One region of the Mesorhizobium sp. P2_D1 genome, then DNA from elsewhere that is predicted to be linked to it. Evidence: predicted binding sites of a transcription regulator. Region 1 holds the regulator's gene; each other region holds the start of a gene.
The links. The regulator LexA, encoded in region 1, represses DNA repair genes until DNA is damaged. The targets are predictions, from matches to a motif close to TGTTCNNNNTGTGTTCNG.
Positions count from the first base shown of each region.

Region 2: a site for LexA is predicted at 1,702-1,719, ahead of AC1D0I_RS03615 (DNA recombination protein RmuC). Genes of this name have one in related genera too.
Region 3: a site for LexA is predicted at 1,130-1,147, ahead of AC1D0I_RS11470 (single-stranded DNA-binding protein). Genes of this name have one in related genera too.

Region 1 is NZ_JBFUDZ010000038.1:29,032-33,569, reverse strand. It holds gene AC1D0I_RS23640 (GntR family transcriptional regulator) at 1-526, shown strand, start outside; gene lexA (transcriptional repressor LexA) at 887-1,624, shown strand; gene AC1D0I_RS23630 (ComEC/Rec2 family competence protein) at 1,618-4,080, opposite strand; gene gltX (glutamate--tRNA ligase) at 4,183-4,538, shown strand, end outside.
Region 2 is NZ_JBFUDZ010000002.1:218,696-223,233, reverse strand. It holds gene AC1D0I_RS03630 (GNAT family N-acetyltransferase) at 1-180, opposite strand, end outside; gene fmt (methionyl-tRNA formyltransferase) at 177-1,112, opposite strand; gene def (peptide deformylase) at 1,118-1,648, opposite strand; gene AC1D0I_RS03615 (DNA recombination protein RmuC) at 1,752-3,023, shown strand; gene AC1D0I_RS03610 (GFA family protein) at 3,037-3,441, opposite strand; gene AC1D0I_RS03605 (cation diffusion facilitator family transporter) at 3,469-4,443, opposite strand; gene AC1D0I_RS03600 (transglutaminase-like domain-containing protein) at 4,536-4,538, opposite strand, start outside.
Region 3 is NZ_JBFUDZ010000012.1:10,500-15,037, forward strand. It holds gene AC1D0I_RS11460 (OsmC family protein) at 1-21, opposite strand, end outside; gene AC1D0I_RS11465 (DUF2306 domain-containing protein) at 70-483, opposite strand; gene AC1D0I_RS11470 (single-stranded DNA-binding protein) at 511-1,029, opposite strand; gene AC1D0I_RS11475 (cupin domain-containing protein) at 1,241-1,630, shown strand; gene AC1D0I_RS11480 (ArsR/SmtB family transcription factor) at 1,676-1,990, shown strand; gene AC1D0I_RS11485 (SRPBCC family protein) at 2,005-2,505, shown strand; gene AC1D0I_RS11490 (ATP-dependent Clp protease proteolytic subunit) at 2,532-3,137, shown strand; gene AC1D0I_RS11495 (hypothetical protein) at 3,134-3,520, shown strand; gene uvrA (excinuclease ABC subunit UvrA) at 4,243-4,538, shown strand, end outside.

The sequences.
Region 1 (4,538 bases):
CGCCGCGGTCTCGCGCAACGAGTTGGAAGATCTGTCACGCGCCAGATTGGTGGTTGAACTGCCTCTGCTCCAGGAATCGATTGAGAAAGGCGGCCGTGAATGGGAGGACGCCGTCGTCGCTGCCCACTACCGGCTGTCGCGCAGCAGGACCGCGGTCGACGACCCGTCCGACGAAGTGGTCGACGAATGGGATGAAAAGCACGAGGCTTTCCACGCGGCACTGCTCAGCGCGGCGGCGTCCCCCTGGCTGCTGACCTTCCACTCCACGATCGCGGATCAGTTGCGTCGCCATCACCGCTTTCTTGGCCTGGCGCCAACCTTGCGGGCGGCCGCCGGTCTCCTGTACGGCCACGAAGAGGCCATGGAGGCGTTGCGCCAGGCCGTCGCGATCGAACATCATACCGCGCTCATGGAAGCGGCGCTGGATCGCGACATCGAGCGCGCGAAAACCCTGATGGTTGCCCACATCGGCTACACGCTGCATGTCTATGTCCATGCCGGCGACGGCAGCACAAACAAGCGGTAATGCGGCGAGGAACGATATGGGCAATTCCTCCGCCAAAGTTGGCATTTTGGCTCCCTTTCGTTCACGGGAGCCACGACCGGTGAAGTGAACCGAGCCCCCTTGTCGAGCTCCAGCATTAGCCGAGGCCAAGCCCGACACAGGGTGGGCAGCAGGCCATTAACCATAGCAATTTCAATCCAACCAAGCGCCCGGCGGTGGCAGGCAAGCGTCGATAGCGACCCACTGCCGGGGCGCCGAATAATTTCAGCCGCCTTAACAAGTTCATTAAACTTTAAACGGTTGCGGAACACAACTGGAACAGATAGTGTTTGTTCTGGGTTTGTTTTTCCGATTCTGGTTTTGGGTAACCTGGGGGCTGCCATGCTGACGCGCAAACAACATGAACTGCTGATGTTCATCCACGAACGGCTCAAGGAAAGCGGCATTCCGCCATCCTTCGACGAGATGAAGGAAGCGCTCGACCTTGCCTCCAAATCCGGCATACACCGGCTGATCACGGCGCTGGAGGAGCGCGGCTTCATTCGCCGCCTGCCCAATCGGGCGCGCGCGTTGGAAGTGCTGCGGCTGCCGGATTCGATCGCGCCAGGCCTCAACGCGGCAAAGAAGTTCTCGCCAAGCGTCATCCAGGGCAGCCTCGGTCAAGGCGGCCTTGGCCGGCAACTCAAGCCTGCGTCTTCGCGGATGCCTTCGGCCGGCAATGACGACGACGTGGTTTCCGCCGTGTCGATCCCGGTCATGGGACGCATCGCGGCCGGTGTGCCGATCGACGCCATCCAGCACCAGACGCATTCGATCTCGGTGCCGCCGGACATGATCATGGGCGGCGAACACTATGCCCTGGAGGTCAAGGGCGACTCGATGATCGAGGCCGGCATCTTCGACGGCGATACCGTCATCATCCGCAACGCCGATACAGCCAGCCCTGGTGAGATCATCGTGGCGCTGGTGGATGAAGAGGAAGCGACGCTGAAGCGGTTCCGCCGCAAGGGTGCCTCGATTGCTCTCGAAGCCGCCAACCCGGCCTATGAAACCCGCATTTTCGGACCGGACAGGGTCAAGGTGCAAGGCAAGCTCGTCGGGCTGATCAGGCGCTACTGAGCAGGGCTTGCGACCGGCTTTTCGGGTTTGCGGTAGGGTGGCAGGCCCCTCGCCTCGCGCGAAAACTTGCGCTGCGTGTGCCAGGGCCGGTATGGGCTGTCCACCGCGAAGCTGATCGTCGCAGGCGCGGTGGCCGATTGGCGATCGAAGAAGACGGCCGCGCTACCCTTGCGGGCCAGTTGTCGCTTGGTGATGACGAGCACTAGCGGATTGTGACAGGGGTCATAGGCCGTGGCGTCATTGATGACGATCAGGTCGGCGAAGCCGCAGGCCATCCAGGCCTCCTTTCGGTCTTCGACATGCGCGATGATCGCACCGGATGGATGCTTGGCGAGACAAATGCCCGATGTGCAATAGAAAGGCGCTCCCGACGGCAGCTCGGCGGCATCGGCTATCTCGAATTGCCCGTCTCCTTTGCTGAACACCTCCGGTATGACGATGGTCTCGGATGTCAGCGCGCGTTTCCAGTTGTCGACCGTGAATTCGTTCGGGCGTGCCCGGCTGACGGCGAGTTCGCCACCCCCGATCGGCAGCGCAACCAGCCGGGCGTCCTCCGAGATCAGCACGTCCGGTGCGCGCGTGTCCGAGACGGTCAACAGGCCGGCAAGCGCGAACGGAAGGGCTGCGAGCCGCAGCCATGTCGTGGCCATCGTCGCGATGACCAAGGCAATCGCAACCAGCAGGACGGACTGCTGCGAAATCAACCCGACCGCGTCGACCGGCGAGCGCTGGGAAATCCATCCGGACATGGCGATCATCACCGTCAGGCCTTTGCCCATCACGTAAAGAAAGGGGCCATCGGCGCCAAAGGGCATCGCAAGCGCACTGAGGACGGCGAAAGGCATCACAACCAGCGAGACGTTTGGCATGATGGCCAGATTGGCGAACAGGCTGAGCGGCGACACCCGCTGAAAATGCCAGATGGCAAACAGCGCCGTGGCAGAACCGGCGATGATGGAGGTCATGGCAAGGCCGCCCATCGCCAACAGGAATTTTCTGGTGAGAAAGCCAGGCAGAGATCGCCGTGGCGGCGGCGGTTTCGTTTTCGCCGCACGATGATCAGACCAGCCGGCATAGGCACCGACCAGAGCCGCGGTCGCCGCGAACGACATCTGGAAACTTGGGCCGACCACTTCATGCGGCGACACCAAAATGACCGCGATCGCCGAGATCGCCAGGTTGCGCATGGTCAGCGCCGCCCGATCGAACAGCACGGCAATCAGCATCACCGCCAGCATGATGAAGCTGCGCTCTGCGGCAACGACGACGCCTGAGATGACGAGATAGGCGGCGATCGAGAAAAGCGCGGCGGCCGCGGCGTATTTCTTGACTGGCCGGCGCGCGGAAAAGTCCGGAAACAGGGCGAAGGCGCTGCGCATCAGCATCATGATTGTGCCGGCCACCAGCGCCATGTGCAGCCCTGAAATGGAGATGACGTGGTAGATGCCGGTGCGCCGCATCGCTTCGTTGATCTCATCGGGAATGCCGGCGCGTACGCCGACGATCAGCGCCGCGGCGATCTCGCCTTCGGCGCCACCGATACTGCCCCTGATATGGTCGGCGATGGCTTCACGGGCATTTTCTATCCCCGAGGCAAGGCGGGCTGACAGCGGAATGTCGTCGTCATTGCCGGCGACAAGCTTTGGATTGCCGAGGAAAAACCCGCTGCCGCCAATGCCGGCGAAATAGCTGTCGAAGGAGAAGTCGTAGCTGTCCGGCCGCACCGGGCCGGTGGGCGGCAACAGCTTGGCGTAGCCGGTGACCAGCGAGCCTGGGGTTATCTCTGCCGGGATCTTTCGTGCCGAAAGCCGAATCCGCTCCGGCGCATAGCGCAATTTCGGCCTGGCTGTCGACGTCACGTCGATGGTCAGCCGGATGCGGCCGGACTCCATTCGGTCAAGCGAGACGACGCGGCCGGTCACTTGAGTCGAGATTTCCGAACCGAGCAACTGCGTTCCCGCCCGCCATGTCTCGACCTTGCCGGCGAGCAGGCCGAGCGTGCACAGCACCGCAGCCATGAAACAAAGATGGGCTTTCGGCCTGGAACGCGAGACGAACGCGCAGAGCCCCGTCAGAACGACGACCGCGACAGGCTTCGCAAAATCAGGTTCCACCGTCAGCGAAAAATAGCCGATCGCTCCGATCGCCAGACAGACCGGCACCAGCAGGAAGGCTACGCCTCGATCAAGCTCCAGGCCCGCTGCCGTGGCCACGCTGTGGCGCAGCCGAGGCAGCGATATCCGGCCGATTTGCCGGCGCACGCGCACGATCCTGCCAACTTTGGCAACAGGAGCGGGGGCGGAGACATCCGCTTGCAACGGCGGGTTGCCGGGGGCCGGCACGAGAGGTGATGGCAGCGGTAACGCAGCCGGCAGCGGCGTCGCAAACAGGGACCGTTCGCTGACGCCAATAGCGGCGTCCTCGCCCTGATCCGAGCCCCGGCCCCGTCCAGCCATCGGGTCTGCCCCTTGCGCCCTCGACACCCTATGCTACATGAACGCGCAACGCGCGAAAGTCCGCGCAACCACACCCCGCTTCAGATGGTTTCCGAGAGTTTCATGTCCGACAAGGTCGTCACCCGTTTTGCCCCCTCGCCCACCGGTTACCTGCACATAGGCGGCGCGCGCACGGCGCTGTTCAACTGGCTGTACGCAAAGCACACTGACGGCACCATGCTGCTGCGCATCGAAGACACCGATCGCGAGCGCTCCAACGATGCCGCGACCGCAGCCATTCTCGACGGGCTTTCCTGGCTCGGCCTCTCCTGGGATGGCGAGGCCGTCTCGCAGTTCGAGCGCGCGCCGCGTCATCGCGAGGTGGCCGAGGAGCTCGTGCGCATGGGCAAGGCCTATTACAGCTACGAGACGCCTGCCGAGCTCGAGGCAATGCGCGAGGCAGCACGCGCCAAGGGCCT
Region 2 (4,538 bases), on a different contig from region 1:
CAGGATATGGCCGACCACCTGGCCGTCCTCTTCCGCCACCAGTTCGGCAACGGCGTCGCCGCCGGTCACCAGCGCGTCGACCAGTCCGGCCTCCGCCTGCTGGCCGAAAGCGTGTTCCTCGACGAGGCGGATGGCCTCGCGATCCCGCGGCGTCGCCGCGCGTATCGACATCATGCTCATGAGAATTTCATTCCTTTTTCGATCTTGGCCCCGCGCAGGAATTCCGACGCGGCAGCGGGCCTTCCGCCCGCCCGTTGAACTTCGACCAGACTGATCGCGCCTGCCCCGCAGGCGACCGTCAGCCGGTCATCGAGAATTCCTCCCGACTCGCCGGCGCCTTGCGATAGCGTCGAGCGAAGCAGTTTCAGCCGCTCCGGGCGGCCGCCAATTGCAATCTCGGACCAAGCCCCGGGAAAGGGCGACAGGCCACGAATGGTATTGTGCACTTCGCTCGCCGAGCGAGTCCAGTCCAAGCGAGTCTCAGATTTATCGATTTTTTTGGCGTAGGTCACCCCTTCCACCGCTTGTGCGGTAAATGTCAGGGTGTTCCTTTCCAGTCGCGCCAGCGCTTCCACCATCAGTGCAGCACCGACACTCATCAACCGATCATGCAGATCGCCGGCAGTCATATCGGGTTCGATGGCGCATTTTTCAACCATTGCCACCGGGCCGGTGTCCAGGCCCACTTCCATGCGCATCACCATCATGCCGGTTTCGCTGTCCCCGGACATGATCGCGCGCTGGATCGGCGCGGCACCCCGCCAGCGCGGCAAAAGCGAGGCATGGCCGTTGATGCAGCCAAGCCGGGGGGCCTCCAGAACTGCCTTCGGCAGCAGCAGGCCATAAGCGACGACCACTGCGACATCGGCCCGCAGGGCGCGGAAAGCGGCCTGCTCGGCCCCGCCTTTGAGCGATACCGGTGTGCGTGTCTCGATGCCCAGCCGCTCCGCCTCGCGCTGTACCGGCGACGGCGTCAGCTCAAGCCCGCGCCGTCCGGCGGCGCGCGGCGGCTGCGTATAGACGGCAGCAACTTCATGTCCGGCCTCGGCGATGGCACGCAGCGCCGGCACCGAAAACTCCGGCGTGCCCATGAAGATGACGCGAAGGGGCATTTCCCCTATCCCACCATCTTGCCTGGCGCCTTGTCCCTGGCGAGCTTCTTGAACTTCTTCACCACCATGTCGCGCTTCAGCTTCGAGATGTGGTCGATGAACAAGACGCCATTGAGGTGGTCGATCTCATGCTGCAGGCAGGTCGCCATCAGCCCCTCGGCCTCGATCTCCTGCAGCTTGCCGTCGCGGTCGAGATAATTGACCCGCACGGCTGCCGGGCGTTCGACCTCGGCATAGTAGTCCGGGATCGACAGGCAGCCTTCCTCGTAGACGGAGCGCGTGTCGGCGCTGCTCAGGATTTCCGGGTTGATGAAGACATGCGGTGCCGGCGTCTCGTCTTCCTTGGCCAGATCGATCACCAGCATGCGCACCGGTTCGCCGATCTGGATTGCCGCCAGACCGATGCCGGGCGCGTCATACATGGTCGCCAGCATGTCGTCGGCTAATTTGCGCAAAGGCCCGTCGACGCGCTCCACGGGCTTGGAAACCTGGCGCAGGATGGGGTCGGGAAGGATGATGAGCGGCTTGATCGGCATGGCGTTCCACCTAAGACCTCCAGCGAAAAGCGTCAACCGGGGCGCCGGGGCGCCGTTCACGTTTTGATCTGTGCCAGCCCCGCGAATCGGCTATGCTGTCCACATGAATGATCTGACATCCATCCTTTCGGAGCCTGTCGCCCGGCTTGGCGCCTCCACGATCACGCTCGGCCATGCGCTGGCCGTCGGCGCATTGCTGTTTGTCGGCCTGTTCGTGGCGCTTGTCATCGCGCTGTGGCGTTCGGCCAAGGCGCGCGCCGTCGCCGCCGCTGAGGCCGCCGATCATGCCCGCGACGCCGAGGCGCGGATGGCCGGCATTTTGCAAAGCCAGGCCGAGATGCAGGGCCGCATGGGCGCCATCGCCGAAGTGTTCGGAGCACGCCAAGCCGAGCTGACGCAGTCGATCGGCCAGCGCCTCGACGCCATGACCGGCCGCATCGGCCAGACCATGACCGAGCAGACCAAATCCACGCATGAGAGCCTGGCCAAATTGCAGGAACGGCTGGCGATCATCGACACCGCGCAAGGCAACATCCAGTCGCTTGCCGGCCAGGTCGTGCAGTTGCAGGCGATCCTTTCCAACAAGCAGACGCGCGGCGCCTTCGGCCAGTCGCGCATGGAGGCGATCGTTGCCGACGGCCTGCCCCATGGCGCCTACGAGTTCCAGGCAACGCTGTCGAACGGCAGCCGGCCGGACTGCCTGGTGAAGATGCCGAATGGCGCGCCGTCGCTTGCCATCGATGCCAAATTTCCGCTCGAAGCCTGGAACGCCATCCGCGCCGCCGATGGCGCCGACCTGCAGAAGGTTGCTGCCCAGGCCTTCCGCCGCGACATCGAGATCCATGTCCGTGATATATCCGAGAAATATCTGATCCAGGGCGAGACGCAGGACACCGCCTTCATGTTCGTGCCGTCGGAATCGGTGTTCGCCGAGATTCACGAGAATTTCGAGGCCATCGTCCACAAGGCGCACCGCGCCCGCGTCGTCATCGTCTCGCCGTCGCTGCTGATGCTGTCGATCCAGGTCATCCAGGCCATCCTCAAGGACGCCCGCATGCGCGAACAGGCGCATCTGATTCAGGGCGAGGTCATCCGGCTGATGGAAGACGTTGCGCGCGTCGACGAGCGGGTGCGCAAGCTGCAGGTCCATTTCGGCCAGTCGGCCAAGGACATCGACGACATCCTCGTCTCGACGTCGAAGGTCACCAGGCGCGGCCAGAAGATCGAGGCGCTGGAGTTCGGTGAGCAGCCCGACGGTGAGGCTGGCCCCGAAGCCGCATCACGGGCTGCAACCGCGAAGGTCGAGACAGGGACCCGCGTCGCCGATTCGAAGACCGGGCAGCTCAGGCTGAGGGTCGTCGAAGGCGACGACTGACGCCGCAGCGGCGCTACTGCTCCTCCACGGTGGTCATGCCCTGGAATTCCGGCAGCCAGTGCAGCGCTGAACTGTGCCATTTCTGCTGTGTCGGGACCAAATCCTCGCGTTGCCGCGCGGTTCCCGCTCGAATTCCATAGACCTTTGGACCATCTCCAACCGAGGTGGCGTAAAGGTGCGAGCCGCAGTCGGCACAAAAAGCCTGGGCGCGCTTGGCGCCGCTTGCCCCGGTCTTGATATAGATTTTCGGCGTACCGTTGGTGATCCGGTAGTGATCCTCAGGCGCCGGAACAGTCACCCGAAAGGCCGTGCCGGTCAGTTTCTGGCAGTCAGTGCAGTGGCAGATCGAGGTCTTTTCCGCGTCGACCTCCGCCTCGTAGGTGATAGCGCCGCAATGGCAGCCGCCGTCGATTTTCATTTTGTTTCTCCCTGCTTCGCCGACATCTTAACCGGCCTGATCCGGCTCGTCTCCTGACGCGGCTTCAACAATCTTGCGCCGCTGTTCCCAGGTCCCGGTGGTCTGCGGCTTGACGAACAGCCTGGCGATCTCCGGCATCTCTGTTTTCAGCCGCGCCTCCAGGCGCTCCACACAGGCTTCAATCTCCGGCGCCGTCAGGTGATCCTCGAACTCGATGCTGAGAGCAGCGACGATCTCTTGCGGTCCCATGTGGACGGTCAGAACGCCGTTCGCCTGCTGCACCGCCGGATCCTGCTGGACGATCGCCAGCACGTGTCTCTGCACCTCTGGGGAGGCCGGCTCGCCGATCAGCAGACCCTTGCTTTCGCGGGCCAGGAAGATCGCCGTCGCGCCCAGGATCAACCCAATGCCGATCGAGGCGGCGCCGTCGAGCTCCGGCATCTCCAGCAGTTCCGCCGCAAGGATGCCGGTAAAGGCGACGATCAGGCCGAGCAAGGCGGCGCTGTCCTCGAACAGCACGGTGTAGACGCTGGGGTCCTTGCTCGACTGCACGGCCTGCAGCCAGCCCTGCTTGCCCTTCTGCTGGCGGAACTCCTTCAGCGCCACCAGCCAGGAGCTGCCCTCGAACAGGAAGGACAGGCCAAGAACGATGTAGTTCACCTTGGCGTTGACGACCGGCTCCGGCGCCATGATGTGGATCACACCTTCGTAGAAGGAGACGCCGGCGCCCAGCGCGAAGACCAGAAGGGCGACGATGAAACTCCAGAAATAAAGCTCGCGGCCGTGACCGAGCGGATGCGTCCGATCGGCCGGGCGGGCGGCGCGGTGCATGCCATAGAGCAGCAGGCCGCCATTGCCGGTATCGACCAGTGAGTGCACGCCTTCCGACAGCATCGCCGAACTGCCGGTGAAGAAAGCGGCGGCGAACTTGGTCAATGCGATGGCGAGATTGCCGGCGAGCGCCGCGTAGATCACCCTTTTTGAGCCGCCATGCCCGGCCATGATGCTGCCCCCGTTCAAGGCGCCAGTCTAACGGCCAGCCCGTCAAAGCTCCACAAGACCATAACGCGCGAACCGTCGGCTCGTTCGGTCGGCTA
Region 3 (4,538 bases), on a different contig from region 1:
CCACTTTACACGTGCTTTCACCTGATATTCCTTCCACTTGGGGTCATCCGCCTCAAGGATTAAATAGGATCATGGTCCGGCTCGCGCGACGCCAAAGACGACATCGTGCATGACCCTGCCCGGCAACAGCGTGAAGATGCCGGCCCCGACCAGCGCAAAGACATACAGCGCAATCATCGACTTGCGATGCTTGGCGACGCGATGATTGTGCGCGTGCCACACCGCCAGCGGTACGGCGACCAGCACCAGGATCGACAGGAGATGGATCGGACTGAAAGGACCGACGAGGCGGATCTGATGAATCCAGAAACTCGAGACGGCGATGACCAGCATCAGCGCGGCCCAGACATAGCCCGCAATGCGATGGCGCGGCGTTCCCTTCGGCAGCGCCAGCTGCGTGGCCCCTATCGCCAGTGCGGCGAAAGCCGCAAAGGCATGCCAGGGAACCGGAGAAGGGGCGGCAAGCAGCGGTTGCAGCGACATTGCCGCCTCTCCCGTGGCTGATTGTCCTCAGAACGGGATTTCGTCGTCCAGTTCGCGCGACGAACCACCGCCACCGCCGCTCTTGGCGCCGCCGCCACGATTGAAGCTTTCGCTCGGACTGGACTGCCCGAAATCGGAACCACGGCTGCTGCCACCACCGGCATAGCCGCCAACCTGACCGCCCTCACCCTGGCCGCGTGCGTCGAGCATCTGCAGCTCGCCCCGGAATTTCTGCAGCACGACTTCCGTCGTGTACTTGTCGTTGCCGGTCTGGTCCTGCCATTTGCGCGTCTGCAACTGGCCCTCGACATAGACCTTCATGCCCTTCTTCAGATACTGCTCGGCCACCTTGGCAAGCTGATCGTTGAAGATGACGACGTTGTGCCACTCGGTCTTTTCCTTGCGCTCGCCGGAATTCTTGTCGCGCCAGCTTTCCGACGTCGCAATGCGGATGTTGACGACCGGCTCGCCCGAGTTCAGGCGACGGATTTCCGGATCTGCACCGAGGTTGCCGACCAGAATGACCTTGTTGACGCTACCCGCCATGATATTTCTCCGCGCTCATCCGAAACAAATTTTTGTCGCAGCACCTTACAGGCTGCAGACCATCGCCGCCTGCTATGGCTGGCTTTTCCCACAAGGTTTTTGTTCCCTTTTTGTTCTATGACGCCCGTGGCGTTCTGTCAATGTTTGTCAGCAAGATGTAGTGTTCCGGTCCGAAATTTCCATGAAATCGGGAATGGGTCGGGGGCAATCAATGAACTCCGTCACACATGAGGACCAGCCACGCGAGCAATGGCGAGCAGGTGTGGGAACGCGTATGCATGTGTCGGCAAGCAACGGTGCATCGCAACTTTGCATATTCGAGCAATGGGTCGAGCCCACGGTAGGTGCCCCAACGCATTGGCATCCCGTCGAGGAAGTGCTGACCGTTATCGCCGGCAGGGCCGAGATGTGGATCGACGATGAGCACAACGTCCTGACTTCGGGCCAGTCTCTCGTTGTTCCCGCGAACAGGAAACACGGGTTCAAGAACGTCGGCACCGGAACGCTTCACATCCACGCTGTGCTTGCGTCGCCAATCTTCGAGGCGACGTTTGATGGACCTGCCGGGGTGGTGAGGCGCTGGCTTCCGACCAGCTCGTAAAAACAGCGCTTGCCAAATCAATAAGTATCGACTTATGCTTTTGCCATGATCGAAGCAGAGATTTTCCGCGCCCTTGCCGACCCGACGCGCCGCGCCGTCTTTGAGCAGCTTGCCGCTGGCGAAATGAGCGTCTCGGAATTGCGCAACGGCATGACGGTGTCGCAACCCGCCGTCTCCCAGCATCTGGCGGTGTTGCGCAGCGCTGGCTTGGTGGTCGAGCGGAGAGCGGGCCGCAACGCCTACTACCGCGCCGATCCGCAAGGGCTTGCCCCCTTGCTCTCCTGGATCGAACGCTACCGGACCTTCTGGCCGGAGCGCATCGAAAGGCTGAAGGCGGTTTTGAAGGACATGGATCAATGAAGAGCATGGGATCAATGACAGACCAAAGCCACGCGGACACCAACACTGCGCCCGACGCGATCGAGTTTGAGTGCGACCTGCCGGAGCCGCCGGAAAAGGTGTGGCGGGCACTGACCGTGCCGGAGTTGCTCGCTGCCTGGATGATGCCGAACGACATCAGCCCTGAGACCGGCAGCCGTTTTGCCTTCGCCGGGCCGGACGCGGCGATCGAATGCGAGATCATCGACGCCGAGCCCGAGCGGTTGCTGCGCTATTCCTGGCGCGAGCGGCCGCAGCCAGGCGATGCCGCGCGGCAGGCTGGGCTCGACAGCCCGCTCGACAGCATTGTCACCTTCACACTCGCCCGCACCGTTTCCGGCGGCACGCATCTGCGCATCGTCCATGACGGTTTTGCCCGAACGGCAATGCCCGCCGTTGCCATGGCCGGCGCCGGCTGCAGCCTTTCGCTGGGGTCGCGCAATCCAAGACGGCCGGCCGCCGCGAACACGCCTTTGCTGTTGCTGCGCGCGGCCTGAACAACGAAACGGACGGAGACGAAACAATGAGCGGCCTTGCCAATCTGGTTCCGATGGTGATCGAGCAGTCGAGCCGCGGCGAACGCGCCTTCGACATTTTCTCGCGCCTGCTGCGCGAGCGCATCATCTTCATCAACGGTGAAATCAACGACGACATCTCGGCGTTGGTCTGCGCGCAGATGCTGTCGCTGGAATCGGACAATCCCGACAAGGAGATATCGCTCTACATCAACTCGCCTGGCGGCGTGGTGACCAGCGGTTTCGCCATCTACGACACCATGCAATACATCAGCTGCCCGGTGTCGACAGTGTGCATGGGCTTTGCCGCGTCGATGGCCTCGTTTCTGTTGATGGCGGGCACGGCCGGGCGTCGCATCTCGCTGCCGAACGCCACGATCCTGCTGCATCAGCCGCTGGGTGGATTCCAGGGTCAGGCCTCCGACATCCAGCGCCATGCCGAGCGCATCGGCCAGACAAAGCGGCATATGGCCGAACTCTATGCGCAGCATTGCGGCCGCACCCATGAAGAGGTCGAGCGCACGCTGGACCGCGACCACTTCATGACGGCCCGCGAGGCTCAGGCCTGGGGTCTTGTCGACCATGTTTTCGATACGCGCAAACAGGCCGCGTGAGGCTGAAGCGCGTCGCCGGCTGTCGAAGATTTGACGACGCCGGTCTGGTCGCCTCGTCGACACGCCCCTATAACTGGGCGATGACCGACACTCATCCGTCCAGAACATTGCATCGCGTCATCGCCGTGGTCGTGATCGCTCTTGCCGGCTCCATGAGCGGCACCGCCATTGCCGACGACAGCTCGCCGGCAGCGCGGAAAGGCGCCCTGCCCGGCGTGACCAGCGACTATCGCATCGCCAAGCCGGCTCCGCAGCCCGAACCCGACGACGCATCCCCCAGCAATGGGAACGGCCAGTTCAAGATCGGCAACACGAATGTCAGGATTTCCGGCAGCATCACAGTTGATGTCGGCGCTGGCGCCACCGGGCTGCCGCGCCACTGACTGCATGATCTGTCCAGCGTCGTGCGCCGCGCCATGGTCGACAAAACAAGCCGCGCATGAAAATGGCCCCGCCGTGCTTTGCGCAAACGGTCGGGGCCTTTTTGGATCTCAAATCCAATTTTTGCCGGGAGTGTACTGCCGGCGTTTGATTTCGGATGCTCCGCGGCATTCAGCCGACGATCCGACTAGCAGTCTCTGATTTTTGTGGGATATGGCAGGTCACGGTTTGCCGGGTGGCGCAAACGCTAAACCCTGGCACTTATGCCTGCCGCGGCTCCAGTGACAACTGGAACCCTAGGGGACGATCCGGTGGCGTCATGGCTCCACTCCCTTGTCCGTTGCGACGTGTCGTCCCGAAGCACAAATCGCAGATGCCTGCGGCGTCTCGCAGGCCGCCTCTGGCGGCGAGGCCATCGAAAGACAGCCGGCTTCGGTTGACTTCTGGACACTGCGCCCCTGAGTCGGGGACGTCAACCATCAATAGCCGGTTACCGAAAAACGTGATCACCGGGAGGTTACGTACAAGTCAGTTTTTGCACAGCTTTGTCAGGAGCGTGTTCGGCCTTTGTTCTTTCCGCTTGCCCGTTCACGCGAAAGACGGTTAAACGCCTTTGTCGGGAATTGTGGCGTCTCTCGACGTGGCGGCAAAATTACCTACATAGGGGATGGCCGGGAAAACCCGCCATTCCAGGAAATTCCAGCTTCTGAGGCGGCGACCGGCAATGGCCGACCATAAATACCTTTCCATTCGCGGGGCGCGCGAACACAATTTGAAGAATGTCGATCTCGACTTGCCGCGTGACAGCCTGATCGTCATGACCGGCCTGTCCGGGTCCGGCAAATCGTCGCTCGCCTTCGACACCATCTACGCCGAAGGCCAGCGCCGCTATGTCGAGAGCCTGTCGGCCTATGCGCGGCAATTCCTCGAAATGATGCAGAAGCCGGACGTCGACCAGATCGACGGCCTGTCGCCGGCCATTTCGATCGAGCAGAAGACGACCTCGAAGAACCCGCGTTC